One region of the Alkalimarinus coralli genome, then DNA from elsewhere that is predicted to be linked to it. Evidence: predicted binding sites of a transcription regulator. Region 1 holds the regulator's gene; the other holds the start of a gene.
What was found. Region 1 encodes sigma-54, which starts transcription at its own class of promoters, with help from an activator protein. Its sites were predicted from a motif close to GTTGGCACGNNNNTNGNNT; they were not measured.

Region 1 (16,237 bases):
ACAACCGATTCTAACGTCGCCACACTTCACTCCACTGTTATTCCAATTATAACGGGCAATATCTCAGCATACTGCTCAACAGTTACACTATAGCCAAATCCCGAGAATGAGCATTGCCTGCTAAAGGGTGCCAGCAATACTGAATCAATTTTATGTTATCGTAACAATATTATCGACGGCTGCCCATTCATAATGCGGAAGCCTATTTGCGCATAACCCCATCAGCAGGATATTCACTCAGTGCGGAACTTATTACCTGAAAGACAGCCTTCGACAACTGTAGCAAAGCTGGCTCGCTGGATACTGCCTATTGTCATTGGCGGGTTACTCGTCGTAATGCTCTATTTCCTGGAAGAGATATACTCCAGGTTATCCCCCTCCTCTGATTACAGTACCACATCATACGCGCCTGTAATAAGCAGGATATCTCCCGCAGTCGTTAACATATCAACTGAGAACAAAAGCTTAGGTTCAGGAGTCATTGTCGACAAGCAGGGGCATATAGTCACTAATCATCATGTTATTCACAATGCCAATTTAATCACCATTACACTGACGGATGGAAGGAAAGGCATTGCAACTTTACTAGGCAGTGACAGAGAAAGCGATATAGCAATTCTTAAAATATCCATGGATCATTTACCCGCGATACCTAAGCAGCCAGTAACATTAGCAGAGGTCGGCGATATAGTGCTCGCGATTGGAAACCCATACGGTGTTGGACAATCAGTCACCCAAGGAATAGTCAGTGCGATCGGCCGCTCAAATTTAGGCTTAGCGACTTTTGAGCAATACATTCAAACTGATGCAGCGATAAACCCAGGAAACTCTGGGGGCGCACTAATAACGGCAAAAGGCCAATTGATCGGCATAAATTCAGCGTTCTTGAGTCTAGCAGACGGCGCTCAAGGTATTAGCTTTGCCATTCCGATCAATCAGATCAATAAGGTAAAAAAAGACATACTGGAAAATGGGGAAGTTCTCAGAGGGTATTTGGGTGTTCGGCTTCACCAACTGAACAAGGAAGCGGCCTCCTTTTTTAACCTTCAACATACAAACGGGTTGGTTGTCATTGATGTAGAGGCCGATAGCCCAGCTCACAGGGCAGGTCTGAAACAAGGCGACATAATCTTGAGAATTAACGGGAAGTCACTCAATCACTATCAAGATTCACTTTTTACCATCGCAGATATGCGTCCTGGCCAACAAGTTTCCCTGGACTTATATCGCTCAGGAAAACTGATAGAGTTAACAGCAGAGCTTACAACAAGGTCGCCCGCCAAAGGCGTAGCGACCTTTCACTGACCTTGAGTTATGGCTTGATTCTATACTCTGCAGACCGGGCATGCGCAGTCAGCCCCTCACCTCTTGCAAGCACAGAAGCGACCTTCCCCATCTCACTCGCACCGTCAGCCGAGAATTTAATAATAGAAGAACGTTTTTGAAAATCATAAACACCTAAAGGTGAAGAAAAACGTGCTGTGCCAGAGGTCGGCAGAACATGATTAGGCCCAGCACAGTAGTCTCCTAACGCTTCAGCTGTGTAGCGCCCCATAAAGATTGCCCCTGCATGACGTATAGCGGGCAGCAAAGCATCAGGGTCTTCAACTGAAAGTTCCAAGTGCTCAGGTGCAATACGGTTGCTCACATCGACGGCGTCCGCTAAATCACTGACCTCGATAAAAGCAGCCCTTGATTCTATTGAGACCTTTATAATATCCTGCCGCTCCATAGTTGGAAGCAACTTATTAACACTGCGTTCGACTTGATCAAGGTAGTCTTTGTCATCAGAAATCAAGATCGACTGAGCGTTTTCATCGTGCTCTGCCTGAGAGAAAAGATCCATTGCGATCCAGTCCGGGTCTGTCTGCCCATCACAAATAACCAGAATCTCAGAAGGGCCTGCGATCATATCAATCCCAACAACCCCAAACACTTCGCGCTTTGCCGTTGCAACATATATGTTACCAGGGCCAACAATCTTATCTACCGCAGGAATGCTTTCTGTGCCGTAAGCCAACGCAGCGACAGCCTGGGCTCCACCAATAGTAAACACCCTATCAACACCACTAATAGCTGCGGCAGCTAAAACCAACTCATTGACTTCGCCTTTTGGCGTAGGAACCACCATGATTAGCTCTTCAACACCCGCAACTTTTGCAGGAATTGCATTCATTAAGACAGATGAGGGGTAGGCTGCCTTCCCTCCCGGGACATATAACCCAACTCGATCCATAGCAACAACCTGCTGACCAAGAACCGTGCCGTCAGATTCTGTATAACTCCATGACGCTTGCTGCTGCTTTTCATGGTAACTGCGGACACGATCAGCGGCCGTTTCCAGCGCAGATTTCTGCTCAGCTGAAATCTTACCCAAAGCCTCTTCTAACCTGTCTCGAGAAACTTCTAGTTCATCCATAGCAGCAGCTAAGACGCCATCAAATCGACGGGTATAATCAAGCACGGCTGAGTCACCATGGCTCTTCACCTGGGATAGTATCTCTTTTACAACATCATGAACTTTATGATCAGCAGCTTCATCCCAAGCTAACAGGTTACTTAACTGTTCACCGAAACATTTATCCGATGAAGTTAGACGAGTAATTGATACTTCAGCAGTCATATTTGTGTCATTCACGGGCGTAACACCTACAAGAAGGTTTATAACAATAGAGCAGTTAGCTCATCTGGCCATCAAAATTAAGGCATGATGTAAAGTTAGAGTAGAGGTATGCTAAGGCAGTTAGATTAACTAACCGCCTCAGACAATTGGTCAATAATAGATTGAATATGATGATGCTTCATTTTCATGGACGCTCGATTCACCACTAATCGCGAACTGATATTATGGATGAGTTCTCTTGGCTCCAGTCCGTTAGCTTTTAGTGTATTGCCAGTATCGACAATATCTACAATTTCATCAGCCAACCCTAGTATCGGTGCGAGTTCCATGGCACCGTAAAGTTTAATAATATCAGCCTGAATACCCTGTCGAGCGTAATACTGTTTGGCCAAATTCACAAATTTGGTAGCAACCTTTAATCTACCTTTAACTGGCTTGGCTTCTTTTTTGGCCGCCGTCATCAAGCGACACTCAGAAATTTTCAGATCAAGTGGCTCGTATAGGCCTTCTGCCCCATGCTCCATGAGTACATCTTTACCAGTAACCCCCATATCTGCGCCGCCATATTGTACATAGGTGGGAACATCGGTGGCTCTAATAATAATGAGTTTAACCCGGCTATCGGTGGTATCAAAAATCAGTTTTCTACTTTTTGATATATCTTCCAATGGTTCTATACCGGCTGCGGCTATAAGCGGCAGTGTCTCTTTCAATATCCGGCCTTTAGACAAAGCAATTGTAAGCGTATCGCTCATGTAACTCTCTCAATTCCTGTATTTGTGTATCTATAGCTAACCTGGCAGGCGTCGTATTTTGGCACCCAGTAACTGCAGTTTCTCTTCTATACACTCATAACCACGATCAATATGATAAATTCGCTCAACATATGTTTGACCTTTGGCAACCAGGCCTGCGATAACCAAGCTCGCTGATGCCCTCAGGTCTGTCGCCATAATAGGTGCACCATTTAGCCGTTCAACGCCATTAATAATGGCCGTGTTGCCTTCAAGGCGAATTTGAGCGCCCATACGGCTAAGCTCATGGCAATGCATAAAACGATTTTCAAATATGGTTTCTGTAACGGAGCCAACCCCTTCTGCTACAGCATTTAGTGATACAAATTGAGCCTGCATATCGGTAGGAAATGCCGGATAAGGTGCGGTTCTGATATTGACAGCCTTCGGTCGATTCCCTTTCATATCCAGCTCAATCCAGTCTTTACCCGTTGAGATATGAGCTCCCGCCTCTTCTAACTTAAGAAGCACCGATTCCAGCAAGTCCTCTCTGGTATCTTTTAGTTTAACCCTTCCCCGAGCAGCCGCGGCTGCAACCAGATATGTACCTGTTTCAACCCGGTCAGGCAATACATCGTAATGGCAACCGTGTAATCGCGGAACACCATTAACCACGATAGTATCAGTGCCATGGCCTGAAATATCAGCGCCCATGGCTATCAGACATTCTGCCAGATCAACGACTTCCGGCTCCCTCGCTGAATTTTCAAGCACTGTTTTTCCGTCAGCCAAAGTAGCTGCCATCAACAGGTTTTCAGTTCCAGTTACCGTTACCGTATCCATAAATATATGGGCGCCCTTCAAGCGCCCATTGGAAGATGCTTTTATATAACCATCTTCTACAACAATAGTTGCACCCATCGCCTCAAGGCCACGAATATGCAAATCAACAGGCCTGCTACCTATGGCACAGCCCCCTGGCAGGGACACTTCTGCCTGGCCAAAATGAGCCAGCATTGGCCCCAGTACCAGAATAGATGCCCGCATCGTCTTAACGAGTTCATAAGGTGCAGTAAAATGCTTGATTGTATTGGCATTTATCTCCACGCTCATTTTTTCGTCGATAAGCAATTCAATCCCCATGCGACCTAATAACTCGATCATTGTGGTGATATCATGTAAATGGGGCAGGTTACCGACACTTACAGGCTCATCGGCTAACAGAGTAGCGGCCAAAATAGGCAGAGCGGCATTTTTAGCACCTGAAATACGTATTTCGCCATCAAGTTGCTGACCACCGGTAATGACAAGCTTATCCACGAGAAATCCTGCGTTTATATAGTGAGTAAAATAATAAGGTACAACGATCCAAAAGTAGCATCTAACTGTTTTTCTGCCATTCAGATGGCGTATAGGTCTTCATAGTTATCGCGTGAATTGTCCCGTCGGCGATATAAGAGTTAAGACAGGCATACACTTTCTGCTGTCTTTTTACCGACGAAAGACCTTCAAAGACTTCACCGACAACAGTCAACTGAAAGTGATTTCCCTCACCCGCAACGGAAACCTCGCAGTCAGGAAGAGAGTCGGTCAGGATTTTTGCTACGTCTTCTGCTTGCATTTCTTAGCCTTTATCTACTGTCATTAATCTCAAAGGTTCGGAGGCATAACTCAAGTTCAGCGGCTAGCTGACCGAGCTAATCAAACCTGTTGCCCGCGCACCTGCGCGAGGCAAATAGGCTATGATACCCAAAAGCAGTCCGCTAAAGAAGCCAAAAAGAAAGAATCTGCGACTCAACTGCCGGAGGGTTCAAATGGAAGCACCAACTCCAAGCCGCTCACTCTGGCCATATCAAAGAGCTTGCCGGGACTTTCGGCGATGGTTAGTTCCATATTTTGCTGCCTGGCACACCTCACCCAAGCCAATAGCAGCGAAAGGGTAAGCGTGTTCGCCGCCCCCAAACCGGCCAGGTTAACAATCGCGCTTGACGGCATTTTAGCGATAGCATCCTCTCCCTTGCGCCGAATGGAAACAACATTGTCCGATGTCACATCCCCTGAGAGAGCAAGTATGCCTGCATCTTGTACACTCACTTCAGCAACCATTTATAGCTCCCCACTATTCAAAACCGTCTTCCAACTTACCACCATCCAGAACCAGCTAAACAAGGAACTGCTTTGTTTGTAACCTTGCTCAACACACCTTACTGAGTTGCAACAGAATCGTCGCTAATATCAATTTTAGCTGTCCAGTTTTCTATAACCTTGTCAATATTCCCCTGATGGTTACGCATCTCAAAGCTAAATCGGTCTCTAAAGGCAAGCCCGACATTAACCCCATTAACAATGACATTCTCAAGCATCCATTTTTTATTTTTGCCGTAGTTCATTGAATAAACCACAGGGTACTGATTACCACTCTCAGATGTAACAACAAGGTTAACGGAGGCCTTTTTGTCGCTTCTGGGGTTAACTTTAACGCCTTCGACGGTTATTTCAAACGCACCACTCTCTACAAGTGCTTTGGAATACGCGACATACAAACTCTTTTTAAATGAAGCGAGGAAACTGGATCTTTGCTCTTTGGTCGCTTTTCGAGCTGTTTTACCCATTACTCTCGCAGCTATGCGTTTAAAGTCGACCAACTCACTCAAGGCGGCGTCCATTTCGCTGTAGAACTTTTCAGGGTCAACCTCATAAGTCGATTTTTCACGGTTCAGCTTATCAACTAACTGGTTTGTACTTTCTTCAACAATTCGCTTCACCTCTCCTTCTACGCCACCCGCCAACGCGAAAGGACTTATAAACATCGCCAATATAACTAACCAGCTATGGAAAAAACCACCGACCTTCAATTTCATTCTATCTGCACCTATTAATTGCAAGGAGTCTCTCCCTTAAATTCCTTTATATCCAGCGCTCACTGCTACCTGCCAGAGGCAAACGTACCAATTAGTTTTTCGATATTCAATGCTGATTGTGTATCAAATATCGTGTCGCCATCTTTAAGGTACTCTTCATCCGCTCCAACACTAATGGAAATGTACTTTTCACCCAACAAACCAGCTGTCTGGATAGCGGCATTGCTGTCTGTCGTCAAATTATCAACAGAACCATAAAGTTCCATCTCAACCAGCGCCATATATGACTCTTTATCCAGTTCAATATTGCTGACTTTACCAATGGTTACACCAGCCATCGAAACACGCCCCCTGACCGACAACCCGCCCAAATCATCAAACTGCGCATAGACCTTGTAGGTTTCTGAATCCATTTTTGCAGAAAGACCGCTAACCTGGAAAGCCAGCACAGCCAAAGCACCAATGCCTAGCATGATGAATAGCCCGACCACTATCTCTATTGTCCGATTGTACATATTCACTCCGATATTATAACTTTCAAACACCCCCTTCACAGCGGGGTTCGTTTAATCTCTCGCCTTCGGCTACCTTACTGCGACGCGCTATAACGCCGTAAACATCATGGCAGTCAACACAAAATCCAGCCCCAGCACAGCCAGAGACGAATAAACCACCGTTTTGGTTGTTGCCGCGCTAATTCCCTCAGATGTAGGGACTGAATCATAGCCTTGAAAAACGGCAATCCATGTACACACAAAACCAAAAACAATACTCTTTATCACGCCATTTAACACGTCATCCTGAAAGCTAACAGATGCTTGCATATTAGCCCAAAACGAGCCCTCATAAACACCTAACCAGTCCACTCCAACCAGCATTCCGCCCCATATACCGACCACACTGAAAATCATGGCCAAAAGAGGCATCGAAATAAAACCGGCCCACAACCGAGGTGCGATCACCCTTCGTAACGGATCAACCCCCATCATTTCCATACTGGTTAACTGCTCGGTGGCCTTCATAAGCCCTATCTCAGCTGTCAGCGCCGACCCTGCGCGCCCCGCAAACAAGAGCCCCGTAACGACAGGCCCTAGCTCCCTAACCAACGTTAAGGCGACCATCTGCCCTATAGCCTGTTCGGAGCCATAATCAACCAATATGTTATACCCTTGCAGCCCAAGCACCATGCCAATAAAGAGCCCTGATACAACAATAATGACCAGCGATAAAACACCCACAGAGTAGAGTTGCTTGATCAGCAAAGGAAAGCCACTGCTGAAATTTGGAACCCCCACAAGCGACTGCATCAGAAATACACCTGAGCGTCCCAGAACAGAAACCGTATGGATAGCCTGCCTACCAAGCCTACGTAAATAATTGAGCACGTTCACTCCCTGGCAATAAATCTGAACGATAGTCGGATGCGGGATAGTGAAATGGTACCGGCCCGTCAGGCAGTCCTTGTAAAAACTGCTTCACTAATGGGGAACCGTGCTCTTTCAAGTGGCCGGGTGCCCCCTGCCCGATCACTTTGCCATCGGAAATAATGCAAACATGATCACTAATGCTAAGCGCTTCAGCCACGTCATGCGAAACGAGCACACTCGTCATCCCTAGCGCATCATTTAAAAGCCTTATTAACTGCACCAGAACCCCCATTGCGATGGGGTCCTGACCTGCAAACGGCTCATCATACATCACTAAGGACGGATCAAGAGCGATGGTTCGAGCTAACGCTATGCGACGAGTCATGCCACCCGAAAGCTCGGCTGGCATCAAGTCTCTAGCCCCCCTCAGCCCGACCGCTTGCAATTTCATCAGCACAATGTCCCTAATCATATCTTCAGGCAACTTAGTGTGCACCCTTAGCGGAAAAGCGACATTTTCGAAAACCGTTAAATCTGAGAATAGCGCACCACTTTGAAACAACATGCCTATTTTTTCACGGGCGAGGTAGAGATCCTTTCTTTTTAGCTTAAGAAGATTTTGACCGTCTACGGTAATCGTTCCTTTTTGTGGTTTCAGCTGGGCTCCGATGAGACGCAGCAACGTTGTTTTACCCGTACCACTCGGCCCCATAATAGATGTCACTTTCCCCTTGGGGATATCAACATCTATATCATTAAATATAAGCCGTTCGCCTCTAGAAAAGGACATTCCCCTAATTTCGATCAAGTTGCTCACAACAATTAATCCTGGCCTGCGACATGCGATAGTTAACTGATATAGATTGCGCTACTCCCCTCCATAAGGCCTTCCCTATAAGAGAGATTTGTGCGCGAGATGAAGTCTACATCAACTAACGTATGATTTAATCAAATATTTCAATCTATTAAAGCAAAGGATCTTACGCCCATCAGGATTTTTTTAAAATTTGCCATTGCAAGGGCGCACCAAGTTCAGCACAATTCACGCCACAACTGAAGATTCAGTCTTTGCATGAGCTATTCATACACCTAGTTAGAGTGAAATTCATGATTCTATTTTTTGCCGGCATCATTGCAGGGTTAGTCGTACTGGTATGGAGTGCAGACCGCTTTGTTAATGGCTCCGTAGCAACGGCGCGCAACCTTGGAATGTCCCCCATGCTAATAGGCCTCACAATAGTGGCCTTTGGCACATCTGCTCCAGAAATGATCGTTTCCGGTACTGCGGCACTGTCGGACGCTAGCAACCTCGCAGTCGGCAACGCCATTGGCTCAAACATAGCCAACATCGCACTTGTATTAGGTATTACTGCGTTAGTCTCCCCCATCCCGCTCAAACCGCTAGTGCTTAAGCGAGAGTTTCCCGTGCTGGTCACTGCGACACTGCTTGTTACCTTGCTGTTTCTTGATAATCATTTAGGCATATGGGATGGCATCATCATGATTGTTATTCTTGCCATATCGATGTACTTCTTAACGAGAAACAACCTGGATGCTCCTGAAATTCTTGAAGAGATTAATGAAATCCCTTCCACCAGCACCGCCAAAGCAATACTTCAGCTCGTCATTAGTCTTGGCTTACTGTTAGCCAGTTCGAAACTACTGGTATGGGGGGCAAGCGGAGTGGCCAGGGAGCTGGGAGTCAGTGAGCTGATTATCGGTTTAACCATTGTCGCCATCGGAACAAGCCTGCCAGAGTTAGCGGCATCAGTCGCCAGCGCATTAAAGGGGCACCACGATATTGCATTGGGTAATATTATTGGTTCCAACCTCTTTAACTTGCTCGCCGTACTCCCCATACCAGCACTGTTAAACCCCGTTATGCTAGATAGCGAAGTACTATTGCGTGATTACAGCATTATGTTAGCCCTTACGTTACTACTCGCTGCGGCTGCTTACATTATGCAGAAAAAAGGACGACTGGGACGCTCCTTTGGCAGTGGAATGCTAGCCATTTATGTCGCTTACCTAATACTGCTATATCGATCACTCGGTGCCTAGCAACAAGCAGGCACCAAGATCAACCATTAAATATTATTAACAAAAAGTCAGCACTAAACGTTTACACTAAAAGTGCGTTACACTTTGACTAATACATCATATTCATACATCTATCGGATAACAGAATGGTAGACTCTGCTAAATTTATCAGCTCAGCAAAACGCGCCGTCGAAATTGAAAGAGACGCAATATCACTACTAATTGGACGCATCGACAACTCGTTCGCCAAAGCCTGCCAAATCCTTCTTGATTGCAAGGGGCGCGTCGTTGTAACCGGCATGGGCAAGTCAGGTCATATTGGAAAAAAAATAGCCGCGACTCTCGCGAGCACGGGCACCCCCTCCTTTTTTGTTCACCCTGGCGAAGCCAGCCATGGCGACCTGGGCATGATAACAGCAAACGATGTGGTCATAGCCATTTCGAATTCTGGCAACACATCAGAGGTGGTCACCATACTGCCCCTGATAAAAAGAATGGAAGCCCCGCTTATCAGCATGACCGGGTCAAACACCTCAGCGCTTGCTCTTGAAGCGGATGCAAACCTTGATGTAAGCGTCGAATTAGAGGCATGCCCCCTTGGCCTTGCCCCAACATCCAGTACTACAGCCACCCTGGTAATGGGCGATGCACTTGCAATTGCACTGCTTGAGGCGCGAGGCTTTAGTGCAGAAGACTTCGCGTTCTCACACCCTGGCGGAAGCTTGGGCAGACGACTGCTTCTGAAAGTATCTGACATTATGCACACGGGCAGTAGAATTCCATCCGTCAACCACAACGTATTACTTAGCGACGCCCTACTTGAGATTTCGGAAAAAGGACTCGGAATGACAGCCATTACCGATGACAACGGCAAGCTCTGCGGCCTGTTTACTGATGGCGACCTTCGAAGAACAATCGACAAAGCAATCGATATCCATAAAACCCGTATAGATGAAGTTATGACGGCAAACTGCCGGACTATTTCAGCAGATATTCTTGCAGCAGAAGCGCTTGCGATTATGGAAGACAGCAAAATAAACGGGCTTATCGTGGTAGACAAGTCGCAGAAAGTTGTTGGCGCACTCAATATGCACGATTTACTCAAAGCCGGTGTTATTTAAGCCTGCCAGCATTATTGGCTCGTATGGAAACAGTATTTACACAATAGTGAGGTCGGGGATAACGTGAAAAGCGAAAAAATCAAAAAGCACTCCCTGCTAATCATCTCAATTCTCGCCATGATCTTAATAGTCTGGCAGAACAGCGACAATAAAATTGTGCCTGTAGCAAGCAATGCAGAACAGGAAGAGCCTGACTTTTTTATCGTTAATGGAAAATACACGGTATATGATGCTGACGGCTACGTTTCGTCCATAATGAAGAGCAGTGAAGCCAAGCATTACCCCGACCAAAATATCGCACTACTAAAGAGTCCCAATTTACTGGTTTACCGGGAAGATAATACAACATTGAGACTCACAGCGGACAATGGAAGATATAAAATGACCGAGGAGAATCTGGAACTCATCAATAATGTAACGATGATCAGAGACGAGCAGTTGAAAGCCCCCTGGACACTAAAAACAGAATCCCTGACTGTGCTCAATAAATCACGCTTTATTACCACAAAACAACCCGTTACCATTAGCGATAATGTTAGCATCCTTGAAGGCGAAGGCATGAACGCCTGGGTCGACGATAAAAAGATTGAAATTACCTCCAACGTACGAGGCAACTATGCCCAATAACAGTAAGCCCTACCATCATAGCAAACCTTTTAAAAAACAGCTGATTGCTTTAATAGTGGCACTTTCAACTCTGATCTCGACTCAGGCAAGTGCATTCACAGCAAACAGCAACCAACCTATAAAAATTCAATCTGACCGAGCTGAGCTGGACGAAAAAAAGGGCCGTTCAATTTACAGTGGAGACGTTGTTATCACCCAGGGAAAGTCAATCCTGAAGTCCGACAAGGTAATTATTTATAGTGATAAAAGCGGTTTGATAAAGCTTGAAGCCTTTGGGTCTCCAGCTGAATTCTCCGACCAGCAAGAGGGAGAAGAGCTACCCACCCATGCTTACGGCAACACCATTATCTATACCCGTAATAATGAAAAGCTGACTTTAATAGACGACGCAAAACTTGAGCAGGGAAAGAACACGTTTCGAGGCAAAAAAATCGAGTACAACACGGTTAGTCGCGTAGTCACTGCTCAGGGTGGAGAAGAGAAGTCTCAGCGCGTTGAAATTATTGTCCACCCAGTTGAAAAAGATTCCGACGAAGAAAAATAATGAAAACGTTAAGCGCCGACAACCTGGCAAAAAGCTATAAAAAACGATCAGTCGTCAAAGACGTCTCACTCTCAATACAAAGCGGTGAAATTGTTGGCTTACTCGGCCCCAACGGTGCAGGGAAAACCACATGTTTTTACATGATCGTCGGTTTGGTCGAAGCCGACAAAGGGAAAATATCAATCGATGGGGAGAATTTGACCCATTTACCCATGCATGGCCGAGCAAGAAAAGGGATTGGTTACCTCCCTCAGGAAGCGTCTGTTTTTAGAAAGCTAAGCGTTAAAGATAATTTAATGGCAATACTTGAGACACGGAAAGATCTTTCTAAAGCCGAACGCAAAGAGAAGATGGAAACCCTTCTTCAAGAGTTTCACATTACACATATAAAAGATAGCTTAGGTATGAGCCTGTCAGGTGGCGAACGCCGCCGTGTAGAAATCGCTCGCGCATTAGCCACTGAGCCGGATTTTATACTACTTGACGAGCCATTTGCCGGGGTTGACCCAATTTCTGTAAGCGACATCAAGCAGATCGTCACCCATTTGAAAGAGAAAGGGATAGGCGTACTAATAACAGACCATAATGTTCGGGAAACCCTTGATATTTGTGAGAAAGCGTATATCGTGAGCGACGGACACATTATAGCGTCGGGCACTGCGGAAGATGTTCTGTCAAACCAACAAGTTAAAGATGTATATCTAGGAGAACAATTTAGGCTTTAATAGTCTCCCCAAGCGTTACAGTGCTCAAATATTAATAATAGCGCTTGCCATGACTACTATTTTTTCAATCTCCTAACTAAAATATGATTAACCGGAAATAATAAAACAACTGACTCGGAAGTGGTTTACACTAAACCTGGTAGAGACAATAAAATAACTAAACAATGAGGAGACCTTGTTCATTGATGGTTTTGCATAAGGCGGTAGGTAATCAATGGTCATGAAAGCATCACTTCAGCTCAAACTAGGTCAGCAGCTGACAATGACCCCTCAACTGCAGCAGGCAATACGCTTACTGCAGCTTTCTACTCTTGATTTGCAGCAGGAAATCCAAGAGGCCCTTGAGTCCAATCCAATGCTGGAAATATCTGACGATGATCGTAATCGATCCGAGAACCCGGATACAGAGACCTCCTCCCAAGAGCAAAACACAGCCGATGATTCTGCATCGCAAGCTAAAGAGTCCATGGCAGAAGCCAGCTCAGAAGGCTCTGATGAAATTATGAACGCAGAAGACTGGTCTGACAGCATTCCAAATGACTTGCCAGTAGATACCGCATGGGATGACATTTACCCCAACAACGCACCGTCTGGTCCTGCCCCAGAAGAAGATAGCGACTTTGAGTCACGTAACAGCGTGGGCGAATCCCTTCAGGATCATCTGCTTTGGCAACTCAACCTGACCCCCATGTCAGACATTGATAAACTGATCGCCATGTCTATCATTGACTCAGTTAATACCGATGGCTATTTATCCAGCACCGTTGAGGAGATCTTATCCGGTTTTGCTGAAACCAATCAGGAAGAAGCGAGCGAGCACGAAGTTGAGCTAGACGAAGTACAAGCGGTTCTAAAACGAATTCAACATTTTGATCCGCCAGGGGTAGCCAGTCGAGACCTGCAAGAGTGCCTGCTAATCCAACTCAATCAGCTTCCAGATAGCACACCATGGTTACCTCAGGCAAAACTGGTCATCAACCATTACCTCAATCTTTTAGGCAACCGGGACTACGCCCAACTGATAAGACGCAGCCGCATAAAAGAGACCGACCTTAAACAGGTTATCAAACTCATTCAATCACTTAACCCTCGACCAGGCGAGCAGATCAGCGGTAATACACCCGAGTATGTTGTTCCAGATGTGGTTGTCAAAAAGGTTAATGAGCGTTGGAAAGTGGAGCTCAACCCGGAAATTGCCCCTAAGATAAGGGTTAATTCAAGCTACGCATCACTCGTTAAACGAGCTGACAGTAGTGCTGACAACACTTATATGAAGGATCAGTTACAAGAGGCCAAGTGGTTTATTAAAAGCTTACAAAGTCGTAATGAGACACTGCTGAAGGTTTCCAGTAAGATCGTGGAACATCAACAAGGTTTTCTTGATCATGGTGAAGAGGCAATGAAGCCTCTTATTCTGCATGATATAGCGGAGGCCGTAGATATGCATGAGTCAACCATATCAAGGGTCACCACCCAAAAATTCATGCATACTCCCAGAGGCATATTTGAACTTAAATATTTCTTCTCCAGCCATGTAAGCACAGCATCTGGAGGCGAGTGTTCATCAACCGCAATTCGCGCCATCATTAAAAAACTGGTAGCGGCTGAATCTGCCAAAAAACCGCTAAGCGATAGCAAAATAGCAACGATACTCGACGAACAAGGTATCAAAGTAGCAAGACGAACCATCGCAAAATATCGCGAAGCGATGTCAATACCCCCATCAAATGAACGAAAACGTTTAGTATAATTTTAGTTATGAGGGGTATTCAGAATTAAACGGTTTTGAGTCAATAAATGGATTAGCTAATATGCTAAGATTGTTGGCATCAAAAGATAGGCTTGGCGGGGCTTAACACAAGCCCAGGCAAAGCGTCATCAAGAAAGTAAAGTGAAAAACAAAGGCAATGAAGTTCTGTTCCCTTGCTGATCACTGCCAGGAATTGAGTTAACGCTATTCGGATGTTTCACTAGTAGACTCATTGCTAGTCGCACATTCAAACGCGCCTCAATATGTAGAAGATTTCAGGGAACACAAAAACGATACTAGGAGCGAAATATGCAATTGAATATTACGGGACACCACGTTGATCTGACAGACTCTTTGAAAGACTATGTTAGCAGCAAGCTCGAAAAGCTTGAACGACACTTTGACCATATCAGCAACGTTCAGGTTACATTATCAGTTCAAAAACTTCGTCAAATTGCAGAAGCGACCCTTCATATCAGTGGCGCCGATATTCATGCTACAGCAGAGCAGGAAGACATGTACGCAGCAATAGATATGCTGGTAGACAAGCTCGACCGTCAAATTCTTAAGCATAAAGAGAAGAATGTCGACAGACTTCACGGTGCATCCGCACGATAAGTTACTTGCCATAGAATAGAATAAGCATTAATAATGACCGATACGTCAGTTTCAATTCAATCTATACTGTCTCCCGAGCTGGCTCTTTGCAGCCTGCCCGGGAGCAGCAAAAAGAAAGTTCTGGAAGAAATTGCGCAGCGAATAGCGCAACAATATCCAGATATTAATGAAAACACGATCTTTAACAGCCTGATCGGTAGAGAACGATTAGGCAGTACTGGCATTGGTCAAGGAATCGCAATTCCTCACTGCAGGCTGGAAAACTGCCACAAAGTAATCGGAGCCTTGCTAACGCTTAATCAGAAAGTGCCCTTTGATTCGATCGATAATGAGCCTGTTGACCTGCTGTTTGTACTTATCGTCCCACAAGAAGCAACCAGTGAACACTTGGAGTTACTCAGCCAGCTGGCAGAGAAATTCAATAATACCGAACTGTGCCGAAAGCTTAGAGGTTGCGAGGACAGTGAGTCACTATACAACACAATCATTCAATCATAACTGATTGATCATTTTGCCGTTCAATATACTAGCTGAGCACTTTGGTTCTAAACGAACATCATTAACTCAATCAACCAGGTAGGATAATGAAACTTGTTATAGTAAGCGGTCGCTCAGGGTCAGGAAAAAGCACCGCACTCCATGTTCTCGAAGATCTGGGCTATTATTGCATCGACAACCTGCCAATCGGCCTCCTATTACCACTCGCCGATGAGGCTCTCATCACAGAAGAAACACGCCTGGAAAAAATCGCCGTCAGTATTGATGCGAGAAACCTTTCAACAGGCATCGACCAGTTTTCAGATATAACCAATCAATTTAAGCATCGCAATTTTGATATGGATGTCATCTATCTTGATGCTCTCGATCAAACACTGTTAAAACGATTTAGCGCCACGAGGCGAAAGCACCCTCTGACGAACGATTCAATATCCCTAAAAGAAGCAATCGATGCAGAAAAGGCATTACTCTCACCCATATCGTCTGCTGCTGACCTGATCGTTGATACCAGCGACATGACCATGTACCAACTCAGGGACTTAATAAAAGACCGGGTTGCCGGAAAATCAGGCCAGGATATGGCACTGCTTTTTCAGTCCTTTGGTTTTAAACATGGCGTTCCGATTGATGCGGACTTTGTATTTGATGTGCGGTGTTTACCGAACCCATACTGGGATCAAAGCCTAAGAGCATTCACTGGAAAAGATAAGCCTGTGCAAGATTTTTTAG
Region 2 (16,237 bases), 390 kb from region 1:
TATTTGCCAGAAACTATATATCCAAGTGCGAAGAGCGCCACGGGCTTGAAACAGTGGAGCAGTTTCTGGATTCATGCCACGCCATCATGAACCACGGCGTGGATCGCTACAAGCGTCCTCCGCCTATCTCTGCGGAAGAGGAAAAGAACAGGCAGCAAGAACGTGAGGAGTATTTGCAACAGCAGGTGAATGAACTCTGGCGAACGCTGCCAACAAAACCTGGAAAAGCCAAATCTGGCAAGCAACAACGATTCCCAAAAGAGCCTCAAGAGAACCTGCTCTATTTTATTGAAAAAAACGCCCCCTTATTAGAGCCTTGGCAACGGGAGATCGTCAGGATTGTACGCAAGATAGCTCAATATTTTTATCCACAACGGCAAACCCAAGTGATGAACGAAGGTTGGGCAACGTTCTGGCACTACACAATCCTCAATCGACTCTACGACAAAGGGCTGGTCACCGATGGGTTTATGATCGAGTTTTTGCAGTCTCACACTGCGGTTACTTATCAACCTCCGTTTGACAGCCCCTGGTATAGTGGCATCAACCCTTACACGTTGGGGTTCTCCATGTATCAGGATATTCGCCGTATCTGTGAGAACCCAACAGAAGAAGACAAACAGTGGTTCCCCGACATCGCAGGGAGTGACTGGTTAACGACCATTCACTTTGCAATGGAGAACTTCAAAGATGAAAGCTTTATTCTTCAATTCCTGTCGCCCAAAGTCATTCGCGACTTAAAGCTGTTTTCCATTATGGATGATGATATGGAGAACGAATATCACATCAAAGCGATACATGACGAAAACGGTTACCAGATTGTGAGGGAGCAACTCGCAAGGCAGTACAACCTGAGCTACAGAGAACCCAATATTCAGGTATGGAATGTTGATATTAGAGGTGACCGGTCACTTACTCTTCGGCACATCCCTGTTGACCGAGTCCCCATGGAGAGCGATACCGATGACGTGTTGAAGCATATCCACAGGCTTTGGGGGTTCGATATCCATCTGGAAAGCGTTATTTACGACAAGAAAAATGGAGATAAAGTGGTCGACGATTATCATTGTCCACCACTTGAAGACTCGCTCACGGCAGCAGAAGACAGCTAGGTTTATATTCTGTCCAGCTGCTCTTCTATTTCCATAATTTTCTGCTGAACAACTTTTTCAAGATGCCTCAGGTCGGCCAGAATCTTTGCCTTCGCATCTTGCTCCTGATGTTCGTGCTCAACAATATCATCCAGCTCCGCCATAACTTTTGTCAGCATCGGCGAAACCTCACTTATTTCTTTGTATGCGTTAGGGTCTGTCGAAGACCTGACACCCCGTGAGGAGCGAGAGAATTTAAACTTTTCGCTTCTATGGAATAACTGCCCTTTTTTCTTCTCATAGTATATTTTTAGAACATCACTCCCCCCTTCCGTGCGAACAGAGTAGCGCTCTATATGATCTATATCTTTAACACCAAGAGACTGCAAAATTGTATATTCCATAAACCGCTTATACCCTCATTTATATTTAATCGCGTAAATACGACTTAATCGCATTTTTCAACACAAAAACGCCCCCTATTCCCTTATATCTATCTATGGGAATAAAGACGCTTGCTGTAAGTGCAGGCTCAATTAACAGGCTCAAGAACGGCCTTATTCGGCGTCTGCATTGGTATTCTTGACGGCCTGCGGCTGTTTCGAGACGCCCTTATGGCTTAGCAACTCCTGAAGAACCTTCTCATCTTTTTTATGGGTATAAAGCTGATTAATGGTTCGAGTCACTTCATTCATTAGAGGATGCTCTTTTTCAAAATCGCTCATGCCAACACCTCACACACTACTAATAGCCCTTAATTGGACTAATGGCCAACACGTAAGCCACAAAGGCAACGACTACATTAAAGATGGACCTTAAGGTATGATGTTGCAAGTTTTCATAAATACAATTTTCGCTTAAATTCAGCCAGGGATATAACAATATGCGCAGTTTTTATATTGCACTACTCAGCTTGGTATTTGCATTCAGCAGCGTGGCGCAAGCCAAAGACACTAAAGACGATCTTACAGCCGCGGGCGATCACTTTATGTCTTTGTTAATGAAAGGAAAAACAAAAAACGCCTACAAAGAGATGCTGGCCACAGTAGGCGGTGATTCGGAGCGCCTGATGCAACAAGCCAGCGAGATGTCGACATTCATGACAAAAGTAAGGGAGCAGTTAGGCGAGCCAATTTCTTATGACCTTATTACAACCGGCAGCATTAAAGACCACTTTTTTAAGCAGAAGTATCTACTCAAGTTTGATAATGCCGCCATCATATGGGAGATCAACTACTATCAGCCACGCAAAGGGTGGAAGCTGGTAGACGTCGCCTACAATACCGATATAGACGCACTATTTGAAAAATAACGTCATATTAAATTGAAACCTTTGCACGACGTTATTTTCACGACTTCTTGACCTAAACCAAGGCATGCCCGACACGCGGCTGTTTAACTACAGTATCTCGGGCATCCGACCTGAAATTAATCCTCTCAGAACACAACTAACGGTTCTACTTTACAGCAAAAAAGATTAAAATTTGCTCTCTTTTGATCACCACCAAAAATAATACCTGACTATTTTACTTGGTTATTGTAAAATACCCTCAACAAAAGATACGAACAGAGCGATACAACCTAGATAACATCGCTGGCAGCCCGCTCGCCATGTGGTGTCATTAATTAACGCATACCAAGCATTATTTGAGAGAATGCGGAGAATTAAAGCATGTCAGACTCCGGTAAATCGGTTAACGAACTTATTAAGAAAGAGTACAAGCACGGCTTTGTGACTGATATAGAGTCAGAAACTTTCGCGCCTGGGCTTAATGAAGAGACCGTTCGTAAAATTTCTGCCCGCAAGAATGAGCCGGAATGGATGCTGGAGTGGCGCTTAAAAGCTTATAGAGCCTGGGCTGAAATGGATACACCTGAGTGGGCTCATGTAAATTTCCCTGCCATCGACTTTGATGACATATCCTATTACTCTGCCCCAAAGTCTCAAGAAAACGCCCCTAAAAGCCTCGACGAGGTTGACCCGGAACTGCTGCGAACCTATGAAAAGCTGGGTATTCCACTACACGAACGTGCGCGTCTGGCAGGGGTTGCGGTCGATGTTGTTTTTGATAGTGTCTCTGTTGCAACAACCTTTAAAGAACAGCTGGCTGAAGCTGGTGTTATCTTTTGCCCGATCTCCGAAGCGATTCAAGAGTACCCTGAACTGGTTAAGAAGTATCTTGGCACCGTTGTCCCTCAGCGCGACAACTTTTACGCGGCCCTAAACTCTGCGGTATTCAGTGATGGTTCCTTTGTTTACATTCCCAAGGGCGTTCGTTGCCCGTTAGAACTCTCAACCTATTTCCGAATTAACGAAGCCAATACCGGCCAGTTTGAACGCACACTGATCATTGCGGATGAAGGTAGCCACGTGAGCTATCTCGAAGGCTGCACAGCCCCAATGCGTGATGAAAACCAATTGCACGCCGCCGTTGTTGAGCTGGTGCTTCTTGATGATTCTGAAATCAAATACTCGACCGTTCAAAACTGGTATCCCGGTGACGAAGAAGGCAAAGGCGGTATTTACAACTTTGTAACCAAACGTGCCACCTGTATCGGTAAAAACTCTAAAGTATCCTGGACACAGGTTGAAACCGGCTCCGCTATCACCTGGAAATACCCAAGCTGTATTTTGCGTGGCGATAACAGCGTGGGTGAGTTTTATTCTGTTGCATTAACGAATAATTTCCAGCAAGCCGATACCGGCACCAAGATGATTCACCTGGGTAAAAACACCAAGAGCACAATTATCGCCAAGGGTATTTCGGCAGGTAAAAGCGACAGCAGCTACCGGGGGCTGGTCAAGTTTGGCCCCAACGCAGAAAATGCCCGCAACTACACTCAGTGCGACTCACTGCTCATCGGCGACAAATGCGGAGCCCACACCTTCCCTTACATCGAGAGCAAGAATAAAAGCGCCATCATCGAGCATGAGGCAACTACCTCAAAGGTCAGTGATGATCAACTCTTCCTATGCCAGCAACGAGGCATGGATGCAGAACGAGCCGTATCAATGATTGTAAACGGCTTTTGTAAAGAGGTATTCAAAGAGTTGCCGATGGAGTTCGCCGTAGAAGCCACCAAGTTACTGGAAGTCAGCCTTGAAGGCTCGGTCGGCTAACCACGACCTGGTTAAATCACGGCCCGGTTTAATCACGAACTAGCTAATACCCAGTAGAATATTTATAAAGCTGTTCATCAATACTATGAGCAACGATTCAGTGTTTGAGAGAGATAGTAATGTTAAAAATTAGCAACTTACAAGCATCAGTCGAAGGAACCCAGATACTAAAAGGGATTGACCTGGAAGTTCGCCCTGGAGAAGTTCATGCCATCATGGGGCCTAACGGATCAGGAAAAAGCACCCTGTCTCAAGTACTGGCTGGCAACGAAGCCTATGACATTACCGGCGGTGACGTCACTCTCGATGGCAAGTCGCTAATCGAAATGCCAACCGAACAGCGCGCACGAGAAGGTATTTTTCTAGCCTTTCAATACCCTGTTGAAATTCCCGGTGTCAGCAACCTGCAATTTCTCAGAACCGCAATCAACAGCATTCGTGAGTACAACGGCGAAGAAGAAATTGATGCCGTATCCTTCATGAAGCGTGCCAAAGAAAAAATCAAACAGGTTAATCTCGACCCTGCATTCTTGAAGCGTGGCGTTAATGAAGGTTTCTCTGGCGGAGAGAAAAAGCGCAACGAGATCATGCAAATGCTGATGCTTGAGCCGAAACTGGCGATACTCGATGAAACAGATTCAGGGCTTGATATCGATGCTCTGAAAGTAGTGGCCGATGGTGTTAACGCGCTGCGAGCGCCTGATAAGTCAGTCATTATGGTGACACACTATCAGCGGTTACTCGACTACATCGTACCAGACTATGTGCATGTACTCGCGAAAGGAAAGATTATTAAATCCGGCGGCAAAGAGTTAGCCCTGGAACTGGAAGAGAAAGGCTATGGCTGGCTTGGCATTGACGAACAATAGTGACGATCAAGCGTCTTAATGATCGAACGTCTTTACTGCACAGAATCGTCACTACCGAACGTAGTGGCCAACGCAAACAAGACTGCCAAGCCCTTAAGTTAACCCGATTGCCAAGCTGTGTTTAGAATTTCAGGAGTCATTGAATGAGTGCGACACTCAATTTCCCAAACGCTTTTGTTGATGCATCAAAAGCACTAAATCATGATGAAGCCCGCTCTTCAGCCCCGTGGCTGGTGGCCTTCAGGGAGAGCCAACAGCACCAGTTAGAGCAATGCGCTTTGCCTACAAGAAAAACTGAGGATTGGCGCTACTCCAGTCGACACCTGAAAATGACAGACGCAGTGGCTGCACCTTTACAGGCGATCACTGAGTTCACCCCCAACAACGATTTCGTAGACCTGGATGGGTATCTGGTTGTATTCGTAAACGGGCACTTTGATGCCAGCAAATCAAGGCTGCCTGAGAGCGATCAGTTAACCATTAAACCATTTTCAGCACTATCAAACGAAGAAGCTGAACAGGTTATTGCCAGCTCTATTCCTTCTGGCGACGACACTGCTGACGCGCCCGGTACACTTGCTTCAGGTACACAGTTTCCATTTGCTGCAATCAATGCATCCTACTTGTCAGACGGGGTTTATATCTCCGTCTCAAAAAATGCAAAAATTGATAAACCAATACAAGTGCACTTCTACTCTGAAGGCCACGGAACCAATGCAGCCCGAGTGTTTTTTGTCGCAGAGCAAGGTGCTGAAGCAACCTTGATTGAAGAGTTCAGTGGCAACACCGAGTCTGAGCTCCTGACGGCCGGTGTAACCGAAGTGGTACTCAACGCGCAGGCCGAACTGAACTACATCCGCTTGAACACCGAGCAAGAACAGATCTCCAATGTAAGCCTGACCAAAGTGACTCAGCACAGAGATAGCCGATTTAACAGTTACAACATAGGCCTGGGTGGAAACCTAAGACGGCACGATCTTAAAGTTAAGCTTATTGAGCCCGGTGCCGAGTGCTCGCTGGATGGTGTTTGCGTAACCCTTGAAAAACAGCACTACGACAATCACACCGAAATCGAGCATATTTCAGCTCACTGTCAAAGTGAAGAAAACTACCGTTGTATTGCGGGCGACAGCTCCCATATTGTATTTAATGGCCGCATTATGATTCATCGTGATGCGCAGAAAACCTCGGGGGCAATGAGCAACAAGAACCTTCTACTTTCATCCAATGCTGAGATTGATACCAAACCCGAGTTAGAGATTTACGCAGACGATGTCAAGTGTGCACATGGAACCACCATTGGCCAACTGGACGAAGAAGAGCTCTACTACCTTGTTACACGCGGTATTGCGCCAGACCATGCAGCGACCATGTTAACCCTTGGTTTTGTAAATGAACTGGTGCAGAAAATCCCAAATGAAGTCATCAAAGAAAAGGTTGAAGCGCGCCTCGAAAACTTGATAAAAAGCGCCTTCCAAGAGGTCTAAACAGACATGAATCAGCAGGCAGTAGATACAAGTGGCAACAGCAAAGTGATTTTCGACATCAATAATGCGCGCAACGCCTTTCCTATATTAAATCAGGATGTGAACGGCAAACCGCTTATCTATCTCGACAATGCAGCCAGTGCACAAAAACCCGATGCGGTTATACAGTCGATCAGCGACTACTACTGCCATGACAATTCGAATGTCCACCGCGGTGCGCACACTTTGGGCGATAGAGCCACTGCAGCCTTTGAAGGAGCCCGAGAAACCGTTAGAGGTTTTCTCAACGCAAAAAGTACCAAAGAGATCATCTGGACTGGCGGAACCACCGAAGCCATCAACCTTGTTGCCAATGGGCTGACTTCATCTCTTAAAGCGGGCGATGAGATTATTGTCAGCCGCATGGAACACCATGCGAATATCGTCCCATGGCAAATGCTGGCGGAACGCACTGGCGCGACACTCAAAGTTATTGAAATCAATGAGTCGGGCGAACTGTTAGAAGGCGCGTTTGATCAGCTACTGAACGAACGCACCAAAGTGGTTGCTGTCACACATGTATCCAACGTTTTGGGCACGATTAACCCAGTTAAAGAGATTATCGATAAAGCCCAGTCGGTCGGCGCAACAACGCTGATTGATGGCGCGCAGGCGGTTCCTCACTTTCTGGTTGACGTTCAAGCCTTGGACTGTGATTTTTACGTGTTTTCATCTCACAAGCTATTCGGCCCTACGGGAATTGGCGTTCTTTACGGCAAGGAAGAGAAACTAAACGCACTTCCCCCCTACCAGGGCGGAGGTGAGATGATCGAAAGAGTGACTTTCGAGAAAACAACCTATAACGAACTTCCTTATAAATTTGAGGCAGGCACCCCGCCCATCAGCGAAGCAATAGGTCTGGCCAAAGCGATTGAGTATTTCACCGCATTTGATCGCCACTCCATAGAGCTTTATGAAAACAATCTATTGAACTATGCCAACTCAATGGTCAGCAGCGTTCCAGGGATGCGTGTTATAGGCAACGCATCTAACAAGGTTCCTGTTATGTCGTTTATGATCGACGGACTTCACCCAAGTGATATTGGCACGTTGTTAGACCAGCAAGGCATTGCCATCCGCACTGGGCACCATTGCGCCATGCCGCTCATGGACTTCTATGGCTTACCGGGAACAGCAAGAGCGTCATTCGCCTTCTACAACACCCAGGCCGAAGTTGAAAAGTTTTTTGAAGGGTTGCAAAAAATCCAACGTCTTTTTGCCTAATCATAATAGGTAAAAAGCGCTTCACCAGACGTTGAGTTGAGGAATTACAATGAGCACCGAACAATATACACCTGATGTGAATATCACGATGACAGAATCTGCCATCAAGCACATCCGCAAAGAGATAGCCAAAAAGCCTGACTGCCAGGGCATCCGCCTAAGACTTGAGACCAGCGGTTGCTCAGGCTACATGTATGAGACATCACTGGTCAGTAAAGAAGAAGCGCTTGAACAGCAAGACAATGACCAGATTTTTACGCCATCAGACGACGTAAAACTATTTGTCAGCAAAAAGCACCTGCCTATATTAAATGGTACCGAGATCGACTTTGTTACTCAGGGCTTAAACTCCGTGCTCCATTTCAATAACCCTAACGCCACAGCCGAATGCGGTTGTGGCGAAAGCTTTACCGTAGTCTGAGGTTTCGATCTGATGGAAAGAGAGGTTGTATTAACCAAACGCGATTGTGAAGCGAGATTAGTGCCGGCTGGCACCGAGATCATGATCCCTAAAGATACCTTTGTAACGATCACACAAGCGTTAGGTGGTACGTTCAGCGTCGCGGTGAACGGTAATCTCGCCCGAATTGAAGGGAAGGATGCCGATGCGCTGGGCAAAGAGATCAAGTTTGAGAACTTCGAAACCCCGGCAGATGGCACTATCAACGAAAACCAGGTATGGGAAGCATTAAGACAGTGTTTCGACCCTGAAATCCCAGTCAATGTGGTAGATTTGGGTCTGATCTATAACTGTTCGGTTGAAAATAAAACCGACAAAGGCAATGTCATCAAAATTGACATGACGCTTACCTCCGCTGGATGCGGCATGGGGCCAGTGATCGTCGAAGACGTAAGATCAAAGGTTCAGCAGGTTCCTAATGTTGATCATGTCATCGTGGATTTGGTTTTTGATCCACCCTGGAGCAATGATATGCTAACCGATGAGGCAAAGCTCGAACTAGGCATGCTCTAGAAAGCGGCCCGTCATCCCTGATTCCGCTTCGCTGCATCAAGGCTACAAAAACAGCGATAAGCGCATCGTAGCCGTGATGAAAGGAGGCACGACTGGAATCAAGGAAATGGTCACAATTGAACACAAAAACCCTGATTCCGCTTCGCTGCATCAAGGCTACAAAAACAGCGATAAGCGCATCGTAGCCGTGATGAAAGGAGGCACGACTGGAATCAAGGAAATGGTCACAATTGAACACAAAAACCCTGATTCCGCTTCGCTGCATCAAGGCTACAAAAACAGCGATAAGCGCATCGTAGCCGTGATGAAAGGAGGCACGACTGGAATCAAGGAAATGGTCACAATTGAACACAAAAACCCTGATTCCGCTTCGCTGCATCAAGGCTACAAAAACAGCGATAAGCGCACCGTAGCCGTGATGAAAGGAGGCACGACTGGAATCAAGGAAAGCCGCTGGCAGTACGATAAACCTGGAACAGATTAAACAGATTGGACGATTAGATGACCACGAACACACACGCTCAATTTACTCAGAATGATTTTGGTGGCCCAATCAATACTGATGAAATACTCGATACGTTTGAGTTTTTAGATGATTGGGAAGAACGGTATGCCTATATTATTGATCTGGGCAAAAAGCTTCCTGAGTTTCCTGAAAGTGAAAAAATCGAAGAGAACTATGTTCATGGCTGCCAAAGCCAGGTTTGGCTCATTCATTATCTCGATGAGAAAAGCGGCAAGTTATACCTTCTGATCGAAAGCGATGCGCTGATAGTCAGAGGCTTGGCTGCCGTTGTTTTAGCCGCCATGAATGCCAAAACACCCGCCGAACTACTTGCCGTTGATATAGAAGGACTATTTGAGAAAATGGATCTTATTCGACATGTTAGCCCTACCCGCGGTAACGGGTTGCGTTCAATGGTAAAAAAAGTTCAGCGTATTGCTGAGCAGATGGTATAAGCCATACATTAAGTCGCTGATAGAAGCGCTAAACTAATTCATCCAACCCTTCCCATAAAGGCCACAATTACAGCCCTGTAAACGTAGCCTTGATGCAGCGAAGAGGCTGTGAAAGTATTAACAAGCAAGAGATTCTTTGACTTCAAAACGAACTCGAAGCGAATCTGGCGTCATTACAACGGCCTTTATAATTATTGTCTGTAGAAACAGGTAATACTTATAGGCCTTTAAATATAGCTCTGGGCTCCTTCTATTAAGGCGAAACAGAGCTTTATTTTTTATCTCCTCAAGGAGCCTGTCGAACCCCAACACATTAAGTGCACGTGTGAGATTATAACATAACGCCATTAAACTAAACTCAGCCGCTACCTTCTCTTGGCCTCTTAGCAGGAAGTGGCTCCAACCTGCTCTAGATTTCATCGTGCCAAATGGGTGCTCAACGAGTGTACTTCGCTCGCGCATTTTTCCTTTGCTTACCTTCATTCGTTCTTGATGAGCTGTGAGCAGGTCTGCATTCTCACTTCGCCACACGACTCGGCAAGGTATTTTCTCCCCAAGACAGCTTGCTTTTTGGGGGCAGCTTTTACAGACTGTTTCTGATGCACTGAAGCGATGAAATACTTGTCCGTTCTGTGTGCGGGGCGACCCTCGTTGGTTTAATGACTCTCCTGCAGGGCACACATAATGATTTTTCCTCGCATCATATATGAACTGGTCTTTTGTGTACCTTCCCTTTTTCCCTTTACCCCCCGTTTTAGGCTTGGGAACATAAGGTGTTATCTTATCTTTTACACACTTAGCAATATGCGCCCCGCTGTAATAGCCCGCATCAGCAAGCACTTCTAACTCATCTGAATTCAGTATTTTCTTTGCTTTTAGCGACATTGGGTGCAATTGTTTAAGGTCGTTTGGCTCCGTTGTGACTTCTTCGCAAACGATCAAGTGATGCTTGTTATCTACTGCTATCTGTACGCTGTAGCCGGATACCTTTTGAGTTCCTTTGTTCAGTAAACGGGCATCTTTGTCTGTACTGCTCTCTTGTGTTTTTTTAGATTTTTCTAACCTTTTTAATTCGCTCTCTTTATCTTGTTTTTCTTTTTTCCAGTCTTCGAGTTGCTGAAGCACTTTTTCCAGTTCAATATCACTGGGCTTGTTTTCTTCTTCCTTTTCCTGCGCATCTTGCTGATCTAGCTCGTTCTGCCATTGCTCGATATGCGCCTCTAGCTTTTTGAGCTTCTTCTTGAGACCTGTGGTGGTCGTAAAGCTCTTGCGGCTCGCGCTTCCTTTAAAGAAACTGCCGTCAATAGCAATGCACTGGCCTCCAAACAACGAAAGTTTCTTGCAGAATAAAATAAACTCTTTATGAGTCTCCCGAATCGCACGCCGGTTTTGGCTGCGAAAATTAGCGATCGTCTTATAGCTTGGCTTAAGCCCTTGAACTAACCACATCACCTCTATATTACGGTGGCACTCTTGTTCCAACCGACGACTCGACTTAATGCGGTTTAGATATCCGTAGAGGTAAAGCTTGAGTAACGCACCGGGAGGGTAGGCAGGCTGCCCGCTATTAACCTTGTTTTCTAAGGTATGTTGATAGCCGAGCTTTCCTAAGTCTAAACATTCAACATAGGCATCAAGGGCTCTGATGGGATGCCTCTCATGCACGTAGTCATCCATATGGCTCGGAAACAAATCCCCTTGATCGCGGGAGTGTGTTTTCTTGTATTGTCTTCCCATTTTCTTATATCTTCGAAGTCGTTAGGCGACGATATTATACAGCGGGGAGCCTATGGATACTTTCACAGCCTCGAAGCGGAATCAGGGTTTATTTGTCACTTCTGAGCTCCGCAGCACGGTCAGCTACATCCCTTGATTCCAGTCGTACCTCCTTTCATCACGGCTACCAGATACCCAGTATTTAATGCCGTTCTCATCGCGTTGCCCCCTCTCATCGCGCTGCACGGAGCCCAACGAAACCAAGATTTTCATTCAGGCAAGTCGCCTACCAGGCAATCAACAAATCATCCGGCTGAATATTCAGCCTTCCACTATCAACAGAGATCGTTCCCGTTGAAAATGATGGGTGCACCTGAGACACCGTTAAAGCGGCTTTGGCATTCGTCAACTCAGTACCCGCCAGCAAATCAGCATCATAAAAGCGATAGGTTCTATAAACCGCCAATTGATCGCCCGGCCGTATTCCTGCGGCGGCCCCTGAAGCAAAGTGCACTGTTTTACCGTCAGTCCGGGTAATTCTAGCCATGAATGGCTGGCAACGCATCGCGCCGTTCACTTCCTGGGCAGCCCCCTCAAGCAACTCCGCAACCCCCTTGCCATAAGGCGTCTTAAAAAATGAAGCCGATGCAAATCCAGTTGACTCATTGGGGTCTGCATTCCATACATCCGTTAGCCTGTAGCTTTTCTGAAATACAATTGAACCGCTAAAACCATCGTGAATAAAAACGTCCACGACAAACCGCCTATTTCGATCGGCCATCCGCCAAAAACGCTTCGTCGCACTCCATACTGAATTTCCAAACGCAGTCTCATCAGCAACCGACAAATCTCTTACAATGCCAGAGACAATAAACTGAACCCCCATCTGCTGGGCATATTGCACAACTTTAGTTAACGTGCGCTGGCTGGTTTCGGTCGTTGGCGCATTGATCGGTTCATCATACAACTGGTATTGGCTAGACTCGTGAACCACCAGGTTGTCACGCTCATGCAACCGCTCTTTCAAATAACTTGGGAGCTTGCGGTCAATATCATTCAAAGCACCTAAAATAGCCTGCCGCGGATATTGAACAGAAAACCCCAAGACAGCAACCTCTTTTTTATAACCGTTAGCAGCTCCACTCGGACAGACGCTCTCCGAAACAACATCAGCAGAAACAGTAACAACCACCTTTTTCTCAGTTACTTTTTCTTCAATAATATTAGCCCGTTTTATTCTTGCTGCGGAACTAACACCGACCGAATCACTTTGCAAAACTCCATTAGTTACTGCCGTATTACTGTTGACCGTAGCCCCTACAAGTAATGACGCTTCGCGGAGCGCATTTTTATAGGCGCTGAGCTTTGCTGTCTCAACATCATTGTTAAGTATCTCCGCATCGGCTGTAACGGTTACCCACTCGGCACTTGCTGTGCCGGCACCTAGAACCAAGGCCAGAAAAAATACTAACATGCCCTCTAGTTTCATCACTCTGCCCCTCCAACCTCAGCTCGCAGCCCGCTGTTTAGTGTAGATAAAACAAACCACCACCATGATCGGCAGAGTCTGTAACAGGCCGTTTCTCAGTCATGCTATGATCTGCTGAACCCACCAACATAGAACAAACATTATTATACGATGGTCCATTTGCAAGACATCTGCGCAAACCGGGTGATATCACCATTTCTACAATGGTTTCATACCCTCCCCCCTTCAGGCGATTCACCGAAATTACTTTTGCCCCTCTAATATTTGAGTCAACAATTGTTCTTAATTGGTCATTTTCCATAACAATGTCCTGAACCTTTGATGAGCCAAATACTTGTGTACCATAAACCCTTTCAGCCAATGCCCTATAGGCATCCAATTTAGATGCTCGCATTGCCATTAACAACTTTCTTTCAGAGGCTGCTTTCCGTGTTGTATCCAACGCACCATATCCAGTAACTCTTATCACTATTGGCTGCAAGCTTTCCTGTTTCGGCGCTGGAGTTTGAGCCGTCATAGATGGCTGAACGGCGAGTTGGGGCACAGCGTTAGCACCGCAAGTATTGCAATCATCATAGTCGTGGTACCCGCCCCACCAATAATGGGAGCACCCGCTTAAAAGAATAGATATCGTTACTACTATAATTTTTCTTGTCATGCCAAACTCCTGATAGACACAGTAATATTTCTTTCATCATGAAAAATACATGCCAAACCTAATTAACAAACGATTAATGCCAGCAAAATTACTTATTATCCGGTATATATTGCCAAAGATATTCGATACAAAAGCGGCAATTAAGAGATTTCTTGTTAGCTTTAACAACATCGCCCCTTTAATATCGGGGCAATATTATTGGTCAATACATAAAGGAGTTAGTACGGCTGGGGAACAAGTCTAATAGGCTGAACAGCAACAGGAATCTGCATTTGTTGATTGCAGCACCCGCAGGCTGACGAACGGTGGCTATGATGATGAGCACATCCCGAAACAATCAAAGTTATAGTCCCTAACGCAAGAATTTTAATCATTTTTTTCATATACGATCCTTTTGTTTATTGTCTCTTTCACAGCACTTATCGGCCCGCTTAGCGATTCCTTTAATCAGTTTATTAATTTTTATACGGCAAACCCCATCCTCAGAACAAGGGAACTTTATTGCCGCTCAGTGAGCTTATCAATCATCTAAGATTCGCTACAAACAAACACATTTTGCTGCTTCAAAATACGCAATATTCTCCTAGACTGAAACTAATGTCATCAGTACTCAGCCTGCAACGGCCAGTACGTTGTCGCTGTTAATCCACATATCTTATTGTGAATAAACCTGAAGGATCTAATCATCATGAAGCAAAAACTCCTGGCTCTTTCTATTGGCGTTATTGTTGCTGGCAGTCAGACTGCTGTTGCTGCACCAAACCCATTTCAAGACGCACGATCATTTGCGATGGGTGGAACCGGTGTGGCCTCATCTAGCCCTGCCAGTGCCAGCTTTCACAACCCCGCATTACTGGCCATCAAACACGAAGAGAAACACGATGGGTTTGGCCTTATACTCCCCTCAGCGAATGCAAAGTTCGCCGATGATGAAGACGTTGTTGACCAAATTGATGACATTCAGAACGAAATTGACACATTTAACTCAGCAGTAAATCGTAACGACCAGGCAGCCGTTCAGGCATCTGCCGCAAGGTTGAGCAGTCAGTTCTCAAAGCTCGATAACGACACCGCAAGAGTAGACGTAGGAGTCGGTGCCGCACTGGTGATTCCCAACAAAGCACTTGCCGTTAGTGTATTTCTTGATGGCACGGTAAAAGGCACCGTAAGAGGTGATATCAGTGATAGTGATATCGCCTATCTCGATGCCGTAGCAGCAGGTGCACCTCCAGCAGAAATAGACGAAACCACGTTGACATCAGAAGCCACCGCTATCGTTGGCGGTATTAGTGAATTCGGTGTTAGTTTTGCGACAGCACTGGATCATAATGGCAATACTCTTACCCTGGGGGTTTCGCCAAAATACGTCTCTCTCGTTACTTACGAATATACCGCCAACGTTGCATCGTTCGATGATGACGACTTTGATTCAGACGAGCACGAAACAGACGACAGCACATTCAATATGGATCTAGGGGTCGCATACCAGTTTGGTGACAGCGGCCAGTGGATTACAGGGCTTTCAATTCGAAACGTAATACCTACAGATCTTAAAACAAAATCCGGTATTAGCATGGATGTAGACCCGCAAGCCACCGTGGGTGTGGCATACACTCGAGACATATTCACACTGACCGCCGACCTGGATTTAACGGAGAACAAAGCATTTGGCTTTGAAGATGATAATCAGTTCATCTCTGTTGGCGGCGAGTTTGACCTGTTAGACATTGCACAGTTCAGAGTCGGTGCGAGGCATAACTTCGGCAGCAGCAACGATAGCGAAGGGGTTGAGGAAGACAGCCAGTTTACCGCAGGTTTGGGGTTTTCGCCCTTCGGCGTCCATATCGAACTCTCAGGTTTGGTCAGCAGCACCGAGTACGGGGCGGCGGCTGAGCTTGGATTCACCTTTTAGTTAACGGTATACCTTCCACCCCAAGGTGTGTGGCAGTCAGCCCACACCTTTTCTACTACCTTGAATGCTGATCCCCCCTAAGATGGTTTAGTCCTCATAAAAAGTGACATATAAAACCTCTGATTTCACCAAATTTGTCAAATCGAGTCATGAAAAATTAATTAAATTCACGTATCATGCGCGCCAGAAATTAATACTTCTTGAGGCACAAGGTAATGTCGATTAAAAACGCTTTTTATGCACAATCTGGCGGTGTAACTGCTGTTATCAACGCATCTGCATGCGGAGTGATAGAAACAGCAAGAGCTAACAGCGATAAAATAGGTACTGTTTACGCTGGGCGAAATGGAATTATTGGCGCGCTTAGGGAAGAGCTGATTGATACCAGCCTCGAAACCAAAGAAGACATTGCCGCACTTCGCCACACCCCCAGTGGCGCCTTCGGTTCGTGCCGCTACAAGCTGAAAAACTTCGAAGAAAACAAGCGCGAGTATGAGCGCCTTATCGCAGTATTCCAGGCTCACAACATTGGTTATTTCTTTTATAACGGTGGCGGAGACTCTCAGGATACAGCGTATAAAGTGTCTCAACTAAGTGAAAAAATGGGTTACCCGATTACCTGTATCGGTGTGCCAAAAACAGTTGATAACGACCTTCCTTTTACTGACAACTGCCCAGGCTTCGGCTCTGTGGCGAAA

Region 2: a site for sigma-54 is predicted at 13,666-13,684, ahead of MY523_RS01170 (LPP20 family lipoprotein). Genes of this name have one in related genera too.

Annotation. Positions count from the first base shown of each region.
Region 1 is NZ_CP096016.1:648,421-664,657, reverse strand. Features, by position in the region: gene MY523_RS02950 (Nif3-like dinuclear metal center hexameric protein) at 1-23, opposite strand, end outside; gene MY523_RS02945 (S1C family serine protease) at 241-1,305, shown strand; gene hisD (histidinol dehydrogenase) at 1,313-2,638, opposite strand; gene hisG (ATP phosphoribosyltransferase) at 2,749-3,378, opposite strand; gene murA (UDP-N-acetylglucosamine 1-carboxyvinyltransferase) at 3,415-4,677, opposite strand; gene MY523_RS02925 (BolA family protein) at 4,739-4,978, opposite strand; gene MY523_RS02920 (STAS domain-containing protein) at 5,152-5,463, opposite strand; gene MY523_RS02915 (MlaC/ttg2D family ABC transporter substrate-binding protein) at 5,562-6,218, opposite strand; gene mlaD (outer membrane lipid asymmetry maintenance protein MlaD) at 6,284-6,733, opposite strand; gene mlaE (lipid asymmetry maintenance ABC transporter permease subunit MlaE) at 6,821-7,603, opposite strand; gene MY523_RS02900 (ATP-binding cassette domain-containing protein) at 7,584-8,375, opposite strand; gene MY523_RS02895 (calcium/sodium antiporter) at 8,693-9,646, shown strand; gene MY523_RS02890 (KpsF/GutQ family sugar-phosphate isomerase) at 9,772-10,746, shown strand; gene lptC (LPS export ABC transporter periplasmic protein LptC) at 10,810-11,373, shown strand; gene lptA (lipopolysaccharide transport periplasmic protein LptA) at 11,363-11,917, shown strand; gene lptB (LPS export ABC transporter ATP-binding protein) at 11,917-12,642, shown strand; gene MY523_RS02870 (RNA polymerase factor sigma-54) at 12,863-14,392, shown strand; gene hpf (ribosome hibernation promoting factor) at 14,702-15,010, shown strand; gene ptsN (PTS IIA-like nitrogen regulatory protein PtsN) at 15,044-15,508, shown strand; gene rapZ (RNase adapter RapZ) at 15,595-16,237, shown strand, end outside.
Region 2 is NZ_CP096016.1:260,547-276,783, reverse strand. Features, by position in the region: gene MY523_RS01240 (SpoVR family protein) at 1-1,112, shown strand, start outside; gene MY523_RS01235 (DUF3461 family protein) at 1,115-1,495, opposite strand; gene MY523_RS01230 (hypothetical protein) at 1,649-1,816, opposite strand; gene MY523_RS01225 (hypothetical protein) at 1,975-2,403, shown strand; gene sufB (Fe-S cluster assembly protein SufB) at 2,764-4,212, shown strand; gene sufC (Fe-S cluster assembly ATPase SufC) at 4,332-5,081, shown strand; gene sufD (Fe-S cluster assembly protein SufD) at 5,225-6,568, shown strand; gene MY523_RS01205 (aminotransferase class V-fold PLP-dependent enzyme) at 6,614-7,831, shown strand; gene MY523_RS01200 (HesB/IscA family protein) at 7,881-8,252, shown strand; gene sufT (putative Fe-S cluster assembly protein SufT) at 8,265-8,804, shown strand; gene MY523_RS01190 (hypothetical protein) at 8,911-9,288, shown strand; gene MY523_RS01185 (SufE family protein) at 9,306-9,764, shown strand; gene MY523_RS01180 (IS1182 family transposase) at 9,882-11,501, opposite strand; gene MY523_RS21790 (hypothetical protein) at 11,625-11,753, opposite strand; gene MY523_RS01175 (flagellar assembly protein T N-terminal domain-containing protein) at 11,767-12,969, opposite strand; gene MY523_RS01170 (LPP20 family lipoprotein) at 13,007-13,627, opposite strand; gene MY523_RS01165 (conjugal transfer protein TraF) at 14,316-15,539, shown strand; gene MY523_RS01160 (6-phosphofructokinase) at 15,755-16,237, shown strand, end outside.